Regions from separate parts of the Paenibacillus sp. PK1-4R genome, predicted to be linked through region 1. Evidence: riboswitches for the same ligand, from Rfam matches in the RefSeq annotation. Region 1 holds a riboswitch; the other holds the start of a gene.

Region 1 (7,548 bases):
GAATCTGTTGCAAGAATGCTGCGTAGCTCGCTACAAAGGTAGTTAATGTATCTCCGTGAACCAGCACAATATCCGGCTTAGCTTCAGCTAACACCGGCTCCAGACCGCCAAGCACACGAATTGTGATTTCATTCAATGTCTGACGGTCCTTCATCACATCCAGATCATAATCGGGATGAATGTCGAAAACTTCAAGTACCTGATCCAACATCTGGCGATGCTGCGCAGTTACGCAAACAATAGATTCAATAGACTCAGGGTGTTTTTGCAATTCCAAAATAAGCGGAGCCATCTTAATGGCTTCCGGACGCACCCCGAAGATCGTCATGACTTTAATTTTGTTGGACATTCGAGCAAAGCCCCTTTTCTACTCCGCATGCAATATGCTTATTTAGTGCCGTATAGACGGTCTCCTGCATCTCCAAGCCCTGGAACGATATAACCATGATCATCCAGACGGTCGTCCAATGCTGCTACATAGATGTCCACATCGGGATGTGCATCTTGCACAGCTTTTACGCCTTCCGGTGCTGCAACCAGGTTCATCATTTTGATTTGGGTACAGCCACGTTTTTTGAGCACGTCAATAGCTGCAATTGCCGAACCACCCGTTGCCAGCATCGGATCAATTACAATCAATTGACGCTCTGTTACGTCTGTAGGCAGTTTGGTGTAGTATTCTACCGGTTGCAGTGTTTCCGGGTCACGGAACAGACCAACATGTCCAACTTTTGCCGCTGGCAACAATTTCACAACACCATCCAGCATTCCGAGTCCTGCACGCAGAATCGGCACCAGTCCAAGCATACGTCCAGAGATGACTTTACCTTGTGTTGCAGCTACAGGTGTCTGTACATCAATCGTCTCCAGTTCAACATCTCTTGTAATCTCATAAGCCATCAACGTTGCTACTTCATCCACCAATTCACGAAAATCTTTCGTATTCGTACGCATGTCGCGTATAAACGTCAGTTTGTGTTGAATCAAAGGGTGATCACATATTACTAATTTTCCCATCTAATTTGTCCCTCCGGTAAGTTCTTCATGTTAAGCATTTCCAAATATACCTAGCCACCATTCATGGGCTCGATAAATCCTGTATATTATATCATCACCAACAACGAATTACACCATCAAAGGGCACCCAATCATTACAGATTACCGAATCCTATAAAAAACAGGACCGGAAAATGATCCATCCGGTCCTGTTTTGCTCATGCTGTTATGTCATTGAGTGGGAAAAATATGAATACAAGTGATGCTCCGCAAACAGATTGCACCTACGATCGCTGTTATCCCCTGATTTTTTTGATTCTCCTATAAAAGGAGAAAATCATGGGATAAAGGCGAGCGCTTCGCTTCTCCGGTTGCATTCTGCCAGCTTCGTCTTTTGTATTCCAATTTATCAAAACTCAAAAGAAAGCAGCATGAGCAAAGTTTTTTAGTATTTAAGATCTGTATAGAGCGGGAATTGGTCTGTCAGTGCAGTCACTTCTGCACGAGCTTCATCCAACTTCGCTGTATCTTTTGGATTTTTCAGTGTTTTGGCAATGATCTTACCGATCGCTACCATAGCTTCTTCGTTCATGCCACGGGAAGTTGCAGCAGGTGTACCAATTCGAATACCACTCGTTACAAACGGGCTTGTAGGGTCGAATGGAATTGCATTTTTGTTCACGGTAATACCGATGGAATCGAGCACATGCTCAGCTTCCTTACCTGTGATGTTTACACTGCGTGTGTCAATCAGCATCAAGTGGTTATCTGTACCACCGGATACGATGTTCAATCCTTCAGCGATCAGTGTTTCAGCCAGAACCTGTGCGTTTTTCACAACGTTCTGTGCATATGTTTTGAACGAAGGCTGCAAAGCTTCTCCAAATGCTACCGCTTTGGAAGCGATCACGTGCATTAGAGGTCCACCTTGGGAACCAGGGAATACGGCTTTATCAATCGCTGCTGCCCACGCTTTGCGGCACAGAATCATACCACCACGAGGTCCACGAAGCGTTTTGTGTGTTGTTGTTGTTACGAAATGCGCATGTGGAACCGGGTTTGGATGCAAACCAGCAGCAACCAGTCCTGCGATGTGAGCCATGTCCACCATGAACAAAGCACCTACATCATTGGCAATGGAAGCCAACTTTTCAAAATCAATGGTACGCGGATATGCACTTGCACCTGCAACGATCAGACGAGGGCGGTGTTTGAAAGCCGCTTTGCGTACTTCATCATAATCAATCAGGAATGTATCTTCCTGTACGCCGTATGCTACAAAGTTGTACAGCAAACCGGATGCGTTAACCGGGCTACCGTGTGTGAGGTGTCCACCATGGGCAAGGTTCATACCAAGTACAGTATCACCAGGTTTCAACGCTGCAAGATAAACTGCCATGTTCGCTTGTGCACCGGAGTGAGGTTGAACATTCACGTGTTCTGCTCCGAACAATTCTTTTGCACGATCACGCGCGATGTCTTCAACGATGTCCACATGCTCACAACCGCCATAGTAACGTTTGCCTGGATATCCTTCAGCGTACTTGTTGGTCAGAACAGATCCCAATGCTTCGATTACTGCTTCACTTACGATGTTCTCGGATGCAATCAGTTCGATGTTGTTCTGTTGACGTTTCAGTTCAAGATTCATCGCTTCCAGTACTGCCGGGTCATTCTTGCGCAATTGTTCCATGATTAAATTCCTCCCAGTTTATAAGTGAATTTATAAAGTGAAACTAATGTTTACACGAAAACGGCGAGTGCAACACCAATCTGAAGAAACGAAGTAGTCGCCAAAAAGCTTTCTTTAGAAAGCTACTCCGGAAGCATAGGCTATCACCGGATTTCCCCTTCAAATAGGGAATAAAAAAATCTGGGGATAACAGCGATCGGAAGATGGTGATGCAATCAAAGTCAGGAGTGTAACCCAATTAGTCTCGCTTTATATGTTAGTCACAAAATGTCGAATCTGGTTGTTCTTCCATACGATACACCGCGCGTTCGCCGCCAATCAACTTCGGACGAGTCAACGCTGTGGTCACACGTGCATCTCCAACATAGCGGAGCGCTGTACGATAGGGTACGGCTACATGCCGGAGATGCATCCCAATCATCGTCTCCCCAATGTCCAGTCCCGCATGGGCCTGCACATGTTCAGCCAGGCATGGATCGGTCAGCGAACGATATGCTGCGGATGCCATTGAACCTCCGGCCTTGGGCACGGGTACTGCACCAACCTCGGTCAATCCAAGACGAGTAAGCACAGAACGTTCCATTACCAGCGCACGGTTCAGATGCTCACAACATTGGAATACCGTATCAAAACCGAATTCCTCCTGCACCTCGCGTATACCCGCAAGAAGCTGCTGTGCCACTTCAATGGCACCACTCGTACCAATCCGAGCGCCTGCGACTTCACTTGTGCTTGTACCGATCACAACGATCTGTCCAGGCCCAAGCTGTCCAGCAAGCGCCAGTTCATGCAGAATAGACGCGGTCTGTTCCTGCAATCCGGGTTGTTCCGAATCTAACTCTATAGTCATCCTATCATCGCCTCCCGATAAAATCATGCCCGCTGTCTCTTGGCTGTCCTTCGTATTCTTGCACGGCATCTCAGGTACTATTATAGCGAATAATCAGATGAAAGACGAAAAAAAGAGCAGTCTGCGGGTAACGCAGAATTGCTCTTTTGCCCAGGCGACCGGCCGTTTGTTCCGGTGCTCCATCGTGGTTATGCCCACTTCGTCGCCAGTTACACCGGATCCCTGTTTTCCCCTTCATCATAAAACAACCCGCGTCTAAAATCAACGGTTAATTTACATCACATGTCCTATTTCTATAACCTGCCCCGCAGGATCAGAATTATCCCAGCTTATCCAAAAGCCGGTCCAATGCAGTCCGAATCTCAGCTGCAGCTATATTGTAATCATCACGACTTCCCCCAAATGGATCGGAGATGTCGAAACTTGGGATTCGTTGTCTAATCTCAATGGCTCGTTCACGCTCCGATGCCAGGATCTCTTGCCCAAGGGCACGTTTCATCTCCAGCGTTGCAAACAGGCTGTCCAACTCCTGAACATCACTTAATACCTGTTCATCATCCTCCACATATTCTTTCAATGTATAGGTTTTGTGGACTGAATCGGGAAATACCTGCATGACATGTTGCTTATGACTCCGTGTTAATGTTAGAACCAGATCGGCCCAACCTACCAGGTTAGAGCTAAGTTGTGTGGAATGAGGTGGACCTTCAACGTTATGATCTCTCAACACTGCTTCCGCATGACGGGAGATCGGCATACCCGACGTTGCTGCCACACCTGCAGAGCGAACCTCTACCTGAATGCCACGCTCTGATGCCAGTTTTCGCAAAAGCCCCTCTGCCATGGGGCTGCGGCACGTATTTCCTGTACATACGAATAAAATATGTTTCATTGTGTTAGCCTCCCCATTTTACATATGATGCAAATGATATGATATCTCAAGTTTTATTCTAAAATATAAACAAAAGTCCAAACGCAAGCAAGATTGCGCCACCAATAGCTTCGCCGTAATCCCCTAGATTCTGGCTCACCCGACGGCCTAATAGCAGACCCATCACCGACATCACCCCGCCACAAACGCCGAAAGCAAGTACGGTTAAGATCAGATCACTGCTAAACATCCCTAAGGAAACGCCAACGGAGAACGAATCCACACTTACGCTGAGGGAGAACAAAACAACGCCGAGCAGGGAACGGTGGTCCACCAGCTTTGTATCGCCTTCACGGAATGCATTCAGAATCATATGAGCACCCAGCAAAACAAGCAATCCACCTGCCGCATACGTGGTAATGTCGCCGAGCAGGGAGCTGACGTATTTGCCCATATACATGCCGATGAGCGGCATGATGATATGAAATAGCGCTGTTACAATACTGATTCGCAATACATCCCGCAGCCGAATGCCCTTCATGCCAATTCCGATTCCGAGTGAGAACGCATCGAGGCCAAGCGCAACAGCCATGATCAAAATGGTTACCAACTGCCCTACATGGGCAGACACATCCCACATCCCCATACCCCCAAGTCACGTAAAGGTTCTTGTACACGATATGCGGACAAGGACCTAAACATGACCGATGAAAGGCAAACGGCGACGGATCTATGGTTGGATGCTGGCTTTATAGAATCTTGATTTTGTTTTGGAAAAAGAGTGATTACTCTCCTGACTGTATGATCAGGAGAGATTAAAAGGATTGCTGGTTGCCAACTTGTATGAGTTGGTTACCCGCAGCCTTGAGCAGCCGATTCATAACGGCTGCTCCCAGCCCTTCGCGTGAGCAGGCTTCAGCCACAATATATGTGGCGCCTTGCTCATCGCAGCTGCGCAGCGCGGCGTATAGCCGGCGCGCTGCTTCTTCCAGCTCGCTGGCGTCGCCCAGCGAGAACACGGCATCGGCGCGGTACTGCTCCGCGTGCTCGGCGAACGCCAGCACGGCGGTGCGCTCTCCGCGCTGCGCCGCCTCTGTGAGGGCGGCGCTGATCCAGGCCGCCACCGCTGCGGGCGGCCCTTCTACCACGCACAGCGCCCCTGCGGGTGCGTAGTGCGTGTACTTCATGCCCGGCGAGCGCGGCGCCGGGCTGCCCACGCCATCGGCCCCCTCCGCGAGTAGCGCGGGGTCCGTGGCGACACGGGCGGCAACGGCGGACAGTTGTTCCGCCGTAATGCCGCCAGGGCGCAGGATGGTGACGGTACCGTCGTCACCGACCTGCACAACCGTGGACTCGACGCCCACCCCGGTGGGGCCGCCGTCCACGATGCCGCCGATGCGGCCATACAGATCCTCGCGCACATGAGACGCGAGTGTCGGGCTTGGCCGCCCGGAGCGATTGGCGCTTGGCGCAGCCACAGGGCACGCCGCCGCCGCGATCAACTGCAAGGCCACCGGATGGTCCGGCATGCGCACGGCCACCGTGTCCAAACCGGCGGTGACACGTGGGGACACCGCCCCCGGCCTAACCGGCAGCACCAGCGTCAGTGGTCCCGGCCAGAAGGCCGCCATCAGCGCTTCCGCCGTTTCGTTCACTTCCGTGACCAGCGCATCCAACTGGTCACGGTGCGCGATATGCACAATCAGTGGATTGTCGGAAGGTCGGCCTTTGGCGACAAATACAGCCTCCACGGCTGCTGTGCTACGCGCATTAGCACCCAGGCCATAGACCGTCTCGGTCGGAAAGGCCACCGTCTGACCTTGACGAATGCAGGCTGCGGCAGCCTGCAAGTCGGCGAGCGCCTGTTGATCGGCGCTCCCCTTTTTCATACCCAACAATTCAATATTACCCATTCCATGATCATTCTCCGCGGCCAACAAAACACGTACATCCCATATCTCGGTGACCAGCTCTCCCGGAGTTTTCATCTCGCGATCTTCTCTAATATTCCTCAACTCAGAGGTGTGTTGCACAGGTTCGTTTTCTCTGCTCATATATCATCATTCCTAAGTTTCAAGTAGGTTAGTTCATATCCATATTCAATATAAGTAATTATAACATACCTGTCCCAACTCGGATGCCCTTCAAACTTCGCCCGGAAATTCACCACTAATTCATATTAAGAGGGCAGCTCCCTGAATCGAAGTCGCCCTCTGTTATAATATAAATACGTTGTTATGCGAACAATCCAGTTACCCAACTCCACAGTTTCACAGCCATATCCCACAGAAAGAATCTTGCTTCCGGTGCCGGTGTATCTCCCTGCACAGATGCCTCGGCATCTCCTGGTTCAGCCGCTGCGGCCGATACCGTTGAAGGTTTCGCCAGTGCATCCCCGGTCCCTGCATCAATGAAGCACAACGGCGGGAACAACACACACCACCAGTTCTGACCTTTTCCTTCGCCCAGCGTAATCCGAACCGCTTCATAGTCTCCGGCAGGATAGACGGTACCACCATATAGCTTGGTCGGGAACGGAACCGAACCCAGCTCCACCTGATATGTGTAATGCAAACCACGACTGGCCAACTCTTCTCCTACTCTATTCTCAATCTCGGACAAATGCTCACGAATAACCTTGCGCGCTTCATCCAGACTTTGCGGATTCTCCAGTTCGGCTACCCACTCGCCCATCTGAGCAACGACAGCATCCCGAATCTCACGTTTCACCAATTGATCTCCCGGTGCATCCGAGTTTGCTAGAATACGCAAGCGAATGGATTGTTCCGGAATTGCTGTGGCCGCCACAGCTGCATCCGTTTTCTGACCTTCCCACATCATGATAATCATCATAAGACATACAATAATAAGTCCAATTTGCTTTACAATTCTTCTGCTCATTCCGTTCTCCCCCTCGGCTCTCTGATCACGCTACCTGCAACTCTCTCATGTCTATCAGTATGCCCGGGAGAACCGGAAGTAAACCTAGCATTTGCAATAAATCTACTAGAGTTTGTTCAAAAGTCTGCTTTTATTACGAAGGATGCCTAGCTGCATCATCAACGTTGAATATGAAATTCAGACGAAATAAGCGGGAGGCTTACGAAGGTTGTTTCCGAAGGAAATATTTTGGTTGCT
Region 2 (7,548 bases), 2.5 Mb from region 1:
CCCGATGAGAGATTAACTATTTTACGTCTGGCGGACAGGTGATTCGTTTGTTGAATAAAAGATGAACTTAATATCATTGGCGCTGCGAGGCTGATGTTGAGACTTTGACTTATCTCTGCCGCACTGCACTGATCGATAGGTCTTAGAGGTTCCAACATCGCTGCGTTATTAATAAGTCCAATCAATTCAGCTTCCTGAGAAGGTATTTGGTCCAATATACGTGTAATCAAATCATCGATCCCATTCAGGTCGGCAAGGTCATACTGAACATGGCGGTAACGCCCGCTCCATTCCTCGCCTGATTCCAACAGATCCGAACCCCCGCGTGAAATACCGTAAACGTAGTCTCCCTTAGCCAATAATAACTCTGCAAGTTGTAAACCGATCCCTTTGGATGTGCCTGTAATGATAAAGTGTCTTCTTCCTGTTTCTGTTCCCATTTCGATACCACTCCTCCTCTATTTTCAATCGATCATATCCCCATATAAGCTTATGAATCTTTCTTTCTCCACAACGTGGCCCACAGAAAAGGTACACCAAAACACGGTTCATGCTGCTCCATCGCCTTCATTGCACGGAACTCCACACATTCAAAGCCATCTTCCAGCATGTAGCGAAGCTTCTCCTCCGTGAATGCAAGACCACCTCGCATCGACTTCTCTTGATACACCTGCCAATCATTCATAACAATCTCAGGTCCACCAATATCGCCAAAACCAGGAGCAAAACAAGTCATTCCAAAGTATCCTCCAGGCCGGAGTGCATTGTGGACCATCTCTATGTAGGGAATGCGCTGATGTGGTAACAGATGATGCAGACAACCCGAGTCGTAGACAAGATCATATTCTTGCTCTGGGGACAATTCGAACACAGTGCGACATTCAAAGTGCACGTCCAGTTGCTCTTCTGCCGCCCTCTCTTTAGCCCAGGCAATCGCTGTCTCGGAAAGATCATAAGCATCTACCTGATATCCTTGGCGTGTTAGATACAGCGCATTTCTGCCCGGGCCACACCCCAGTTCCAGTGCCTTGCCGCCATTCAGCACACCTGTGTTCACATGCGCTACCAGATTTTCATCCGGTTTGTTTGGGAAAAAGGGGATTGGTCTGTTCCGATCCTCATAGAAAGGTTCCCAAAATTGCTTGGCAGATCTGAAGTCCGCATCGAGCATATCATATAGATCCTGTACACGTTTAATCGTCTTTTCCATAACTACATTCCTCCTTAATTCTCCGTTCCACTCCTCATTCTCCGCTATCAAATTCTTGTTATTTTCATTAAATCAGCCACACTCTATTATAACATTTTTACCCAGTAGTTCTCTATTTTTCTTGTGTTTTATATTCGAAAACATAAGCTTTTTCCCAACAAAAAACGACCGACATGGGATGTCGATCGCTTGCAATAGTGCTGTTTTGAGTTGTAATTTACTTCGCCCGTTCCAGTACAGCAAAGTAATTTCCTTCGTTATCGGCAAAGTTGAAGACACGCCCCGTCGGCATCTCGACAATCTCTCCAACCGTTACATGTTTACTAGACAAGTCGGCATATAATTGATCCAAATTTTCGGTGAAGAACATTAACGAAGGTGTGCCCAGATTTACACCCGCCGACATCCGCTCCACAAACGCCTTGTCATGAAGAATAATGCTCGTCTGCGAATTTGGGGTAGGCGCAATCTCAATCCATCTCATACCCTCGTCAAGGTTTACTTCATCCACAATATGGAACCCCGCAATTTCCGTCCAAAATGCCAATGATTCATCCTGATTGTTGACATACAACATAATCTGGCCGACTTTGCTAAACATGCATCCTTCACTCCTCTAATCATCTAATCTCTCAACATCCTGCTTATCATTCCTCAAATTCCAATAGAGTATAACATGCAAGACAGCTTTTTTATCATCTTTCTCTGCAAGTACATGCAACTTAAACTGAAGTACACTTTTATGCTTCCACTACAATAAGTTTTTTGAAGTTCCCTTATAGGGTTTTGACAAGGGAAAGTCTATGAAACCCCGCGGTATAATAATTCATATCGACACCTTCTTTTTGAAAATTCATTCGTTCATAAAATACGAGCGCTGCTTCATTTTCTTCATGATCAAGTGTGTACAGCATGACATCACTACAGCCAAATTCAGCTATTTTTAAACATATATTTGTAATTAGTGTACGTGCTACGCCCTGTCGAAGGTGTGATTTGCATGTAACAACACCAACGATTTCATACCGGTTAACAGTAGACTGAAAGATATAACCAGCATGACCTATGACAACATCTGCTTCGTCAACCATGACATAATAAGCACTGATACGTTCATCCGTCATTTTTAAAAATGAATCCCAGCGCGTAGGATACTGATCGCGTATAAACGAAGGAAATTGAAAATCATGATCCGTCATCATTTTCAGCACTGCTGGCTGATCAATCGCTTGAAAAAGGCGAATAGTCATCTTTTTATCCCCTACCTCTTAGTGTGCATGTAGACATCTTTTAAGTTACCAGCTTCATAATATGGATACTCTAGTTTTTGCTGAACTTGAAGGACGATCTCCGTAGACGTTAACATTTCGACCAAGTATAGTCCCAGGTCAATAGAAGCCGTAACCCCCGCACCCGTTACCGTATTACCATCACGCACTACACGCGCTGAAATTACTTCTGCACAATAAGGATTCAATAAATCATAAGCAGATGAGTTGGTAGTAGCCCTTTTTCCTTTAGGAAACCTGCTGCCCCCGCCAGTCCTTTCGTTCCCTGAATAATAAATAAAGTGTTTGATCAAAAGATCAAACACTTTGCCCAGGCGTACGGCATATAATATATGTGCTTCCTCGTGGTTCACTCCACGTTTACGCCAGTCACACACAACAGATATTTAACAACTAGTATACATGACATCTTTCATCACTGTATATATATGATGAAAATTATTGCGCGTCTTTTAACTTCTTCGTAAGATAAAGTACAACATCGTCGTCCATAATCGTTTCTTCACCCGGCTGAATGTAATGATCATGTTTGTGTACACCGTGACCGTCTGGTATGTACCCGCGATGGGCATATAGAACTTGCGCTTTGCCATAATCGGAAAACACACCTACACCAATGCCTGCTACATCCGTTCGTTCCAGAATAACTTCCTCTGCTCGGTCCATCAACCGTGAACCAATACCTTGGCGCTGGAACTTCATCAGCACATTAAAATCGTTAATTTCGGGAATGCCTTGTTCCCTGAAAGACGGGTAGCTGGAATACCACAATACATTCACGTATCCGGCAAATTCTCCATTTAACTCGGCTACCAAGGTTACGCGCTCCCCATTCTGTTGTTCAGCCAAGTAACGAAGATACTGCTCAGCGAATCTCCCCCAACCCTGCTCCTGAAACGCCTTTGATATGATTACAGGATCGCTCTCATTTAATAGTCTGATATGTACACTCAATGATGAATCCTCCTTAAAAAGATATTTCTCCTTGCTATATTCCCAGTCTCTCCCGAAGCGATGTGATGTGAGCAACATGGTGTTTGCCATGCCAAGCATACATGCCCAGATTATAATCCAGTCTTGTCGTTTCTTCCGATGAGGGATGATAAAATTGTTTGGCATAATCTGCATCTGTCAGCGCGTTTAACAGAAACACCCAACGACGATGGAGGGCATCCAGAATCTGAAGCGAGAATTCAACATCCAAGTCTCTTGAATCACTCAATTCAGCCCAGCGTTCTTCATAATAAGGCCGAATCGTTGGTGTATCCTCTGTCAGTGCCAACTTGAAACGAATCATACTGTTCATATGGCTGTCTGCCATGTGGTGAATGACCTGTTTGAGCATCCATCCACCTTCTCGATACGGCAGACTTAATTGCTCTTCACTTAGTCCCTTTACCGCTTCACGTGCGCGTTCAGGCAACTCAGCAATGTCCTGAATCCACTTCTCCCGCTGTGCCAAAGTAACTTCACCCGTGTGTACAAAAGGTCCTATCGGAAATCTTTCATCCATTCATTATTCCTCCTTGTTTCTATGATTCAAAATAACTTTTAACATTATCTAAGGAGCATATTCCATAAGCCAACAGTCTCGCATCTGTCCTTCATGCTGCTCATGTTTCTCCATCAGCTTAATCTTTTGGAAACCACATTTCTCGTAACAGGATATCGCTCGCAAGTTCCAGGATTGAGGGTCCATAACCACTTTACGGGCTTGTTTCTCATTAATCAGATAAGCCAGCATGGATTGTATCAATTGTGTACCCATGCCTTTATTCCAGTAGTCTACCTCACCAATAAACTGATCCGTTCCATAGATGATATCATCCGTATCTCCATAACCATACTCCGTTCGTTCTTCTTCCTCAAGCTCATAGAACTGAATGTATCCAATCGGATGTCCTCCATACTCAACGATACAACGAGTAGCATCATCTTTCTGATTGTAAAAATGTTCTCTCACTTGCTCCAAATCATGCGGCCGATCACGTCCTTCATAGTATTGAAGAACTTCCGGGTCTGACAGCCACTTCACCAGATGTCGTTCATCTTCTGTTTCCAAGAAACGTACGGTGATTTCATTCGATTCATATACATTCATCATTCTGATTACTCCTTATTGATCTCCAGATTCTCACCCGTAACCCAACTCAGATCCTTCCCTAACAAATGTTCGTTGTGAACATAATACACCATGGGATTCTCAAGCGGCTGAGTCGTTCCATCCAAAGATTTGAGCGTTAACCGCAACTTGTAGCTCCCTATCTCATCAGGTATCGCAAATCCTATCAGATTATCAGTTGATTTCATGGTTTTCCCCTGCGCCTTCAGATACTTTTCCAGAATGACTTGATCCAAATAGGAGCTGCCAACAGACGAAGGCATGTACCACGCATCATCTTGTTCCTCAGTGAATGTGACCCCTTCCCATCCAGGGACAACGGGATACAGCATATGTTGATCCTTGTCTTCTCTTTTTCGCGTTATCTCTAACTCTATCTCAACTGCATCCGTATCAATCTGCCTGATTGTGCCTGCCATCACAACATCCTGTGCACTCACACTTGGAATTACATAGCTGTATATGAGCAGAGTCACCAAGAGAATTATGGCTATTCCCGTAAGCCAAAATATTGTACTTTTACGCATCTGTCTGATCCTCCCCTCTGGTTAATCATACTTCTGGAGTAGCTTCTTCTCTGTTAAAGATTGAGTTAACCTATCCAACTCAGGTGATGCCATCCAATCACTGGAGGTGTTCAATCCATGCTTAATGGTATGTATCGCGCTATGTGCAGACATGTATATATTATGGTGGACTCCAGGTTGGACAATGATGTGCTCTCCTGCACGCATCACTCGAATCGAAAACATCTGATCGTCTCCATAACTGGCATACGCAATCCATCCGGTTTGCACCACATAAAACTCCGTTAGATTGATATGTACATGACTGTTTTGCCATGCTCCGTGGGAAGAGGCAACGGTTCTACAATAATAACTGCCATCTTCTGCTATCATTTTATATTTCTGTTCCCCGTTCGCCATCTGCTCGAAGCTGGTTTTGACACCCGTTTCACCATATTTCTGTTCTGAAAATTCTATGTTCACTCGGCTTCAGCTCCTTATGGCCTGCCAAATATACTTGCATTCTCTTACAGCAATTCTACCATCAACCTGGTTCTCCTTCAGCTTGACTTCCAGCTGTTCCCGGTACTCAGGCTGTGTATAATCCGGGTTACCGGGGATATCGGAGAGAAAGATGGCAAACTCTTTTTCATCCGAGAAAATCATAAGTGCCTCGTTATATTCCTCGATCTTGATCTCCTTAAATGCATTTCTTTCCAAACGCTCACGTACCTTTGTTATATCCGTATGAATACCAATCATAACTCCAGCCTTTTGCAGCAATCTCCCATGTTCAATAATGGAAGTTGGACCTCTGCGATCATAGATCAGACCAAATTGCTTATCTTCAAATGGCATCTTTTCTTTTGTGCTGACGCAGACAAATTCCACATTTGTTATCGTGCTTGAATAAAGACTGTTTTGGGCTATCTTTATCATCTCTTCCGAATTATCAAACCCCATAATGTGATCGGTATATTCCGACATTTTCAACGTAAACTCCCCATGTCCACAGCCTGCATCGAGCACGGATGTATACTGAGGCAGAAGCTTAATCAACCGCTCTTCAAAAATATCTTCAGCAGAGTTACCTTCCAGCGTAAACAAAGCTCTACCCTTGTAGCCCCCATTACGTCGTGCAATCATATCGTACCATTCCATGCTCATAGAGTTCCTCCTTACAAAAAATTCCTTTATTTAAACATTCGACATAGGTAAGTCGATTCTCCTGTTTGGATATGCGATATATCTTTGCTAAAATTTGAAACGCTTCTCTTCCAGTTTCCGTATTAAGGTCGAAGTCGTATTTATCCCCAAATAGTAAACCATCTGATCTGGAGGTTGAGCGCATGTCATTTTTCAAGAAAATGTTAGCCAGTGTAGGTGTTGGAGCAGCCAAAGTAAATACGGAATTGCATACACCAGAGGTCACGCCTGGAGGAATCATCTCGGGGGTTGTGTACATTGAAGGTGGAGATGTGGAACAGAATGTAGATCGAATCTATCTTTCAATTAAAACCCATTACATACGGGAGCGCGATGATCGCAAAGTAAAAGAAACAGCCGTTATAGCCAAATATTTGCTCACCGAAGGTTTCACATTACAGCCCGGAGCCAAATTGGAGAAAGACTTCTCATTTGACCTGCCAGAAAATCTGCCGATTACACTGCATCGTGCAGAGGTATGGGTAGAGACGGGCCTCGATATTTCAAGTGCTGTAGACCCCTCAGACCGGGACAGACTGCATGTTGTTCCTAGTAAAGACATGAACACCGTGCTCGATGCAATTGATATCCTTGGTTTCAAACTGCGTGAAGTAACCAATGACTACGCACCAAAGCTGGGCGGCAATCTGCCATTTGTACAGGAATTTGAATTTGTACCAACAAACAAATTCCGTGGGCATCTGGATGAGTTGGAAGTGCTGTTCTATCCGATGGGCGATTCGCTGGAGCTGCTATTACAGATCGATCGCCGGTCTCGTGGGCTCAGTGGAATATTCTCCGAAGCCATGGGTACGGATGAGAGCTTTGTCCGCCTGCATCTGTATGAAAGACATCTGGCGCGAGGGGCGCATTCTGTCGCTCAAGGACTGGAAGAAATCATTTCCAAACATATCTAATCTATAGTTTGTGTTAACGAATAAAAACCGTCCTCTATCAGACAAATCTGATGAAGGACGGTTTTTTGGTTGGTTCAGTTTCACAAGACAATACTTCAAGAACGCTGTGTCCAACGCTGCATTCCTGATCGAAGCCCGTAATATGCTGCGGCGAGCAAAACGAATCCGGCAACAGCCATGATCATGGATGTTGTATCCCACCGAACAATAGTTCCAAAAGCAACTTTGGATTGTAATGGGTTACCGTAGGTAGCGGTGTTTGTCAGATCAGGTACGTAATTCATAGTCATGATCATAC

Evidence for each region. A riboswitch is a leader RNA that binds a small molecule or an ion and turns the genes downstream of it on or off. The one in region 1 is predicted to bind ZMP and ZTP.
Region 2: another riboswitch for ZMP and ZTP. It lies ahead of QNO02_RS08200 (GNAT family N-acetyltransferase); the one in region 1 lies ahead of QNO02_RS27520 (TIGR01440 family protein).

What each region holds. Positions count from the first base shown of each region.
Region 1 is NZ_CP126535.1:6,318,228-6,325,775, forward strand. It holds gene wecB (non-hydrolyzing UDP-N-acetylglucosamine 2-epimerase) at 1-349, opposite strand, end outside; gene upp (uracil phosphoribosyltransferase) at 388-1,017, opposite strand; gene glyA (serine hydroxymethyltransferase) at 1,442-2,689, opposite strand; gene QNO02_RS27520 (TIGR01440 family protein) at 2,946-3,539, opposite strand; ZMP/ZTP riboswitch at 3,681-3,762, opposite strand; gene QNO02_RS27525 (low molecular weight protein arginine phosphatase) at 3,859-4,431, opposite strand; gene QNO02_RS27530 (manganese efflux pump MntP) at 4,490-5,050, opposite strand; gene QNO02_RS27535 (L-threonylcarbamoyladenylate synthase) at 5,226-6,464, opposite strand; gene spoIIR (stage II sporulation protein R) at 6,646-7,311, opposite strand.
Region 2 is NZ_CP126535.1:1,870,951-1,878,498, reverse strand. It holds gene QNO02_RS08215 (SDR family NAD(P)-dependent oxidoreductase) at 1-440, opposite strand, end outside; gene QNO02_RS08210 (class I SAM-dependent methyltransferase) at 491-1,210, opposite strand; gene QNO02_RS08205 (VOC family protein) at 1,428-1,811, opposite strand; gene QNO02_RS08200 (GNAT family N-acetyltransferase) at 1,987-2,460, opposite strand; ZMP/ZTP riboswitch at 2,801-2,882, opposite strand; gene QNO02_RS08195 (GNAT family N-acetyltransferase) at 2,938-3,453, opposite strand; gene QNO02_RS08190 (YfiT family bacillithiol transferase) at 3,488-4,012, opposite strand; gene QNO02_RS08185 (GNAT family N-acetyltransferase) at 4,061-4,600, opposite strand; gene QNO02_RS08180 (hypothetical protein) at 4,609-5,148, opposite strand; gene QNO02_RS08175 (cupin domain-containing protein) at 5,170-5,610, opposite strand; gene QNO02_RS08170 (class I SAM-dependent methyltransferase) at 5,617-6,294, opposite strand; gene QNO02_RS08165 (sporulation protein) at 6,477-7,250, shown strand; gene QNO02_RS08160 (hypothetical protein) at 7,346-7,548, opposite strand, start outside.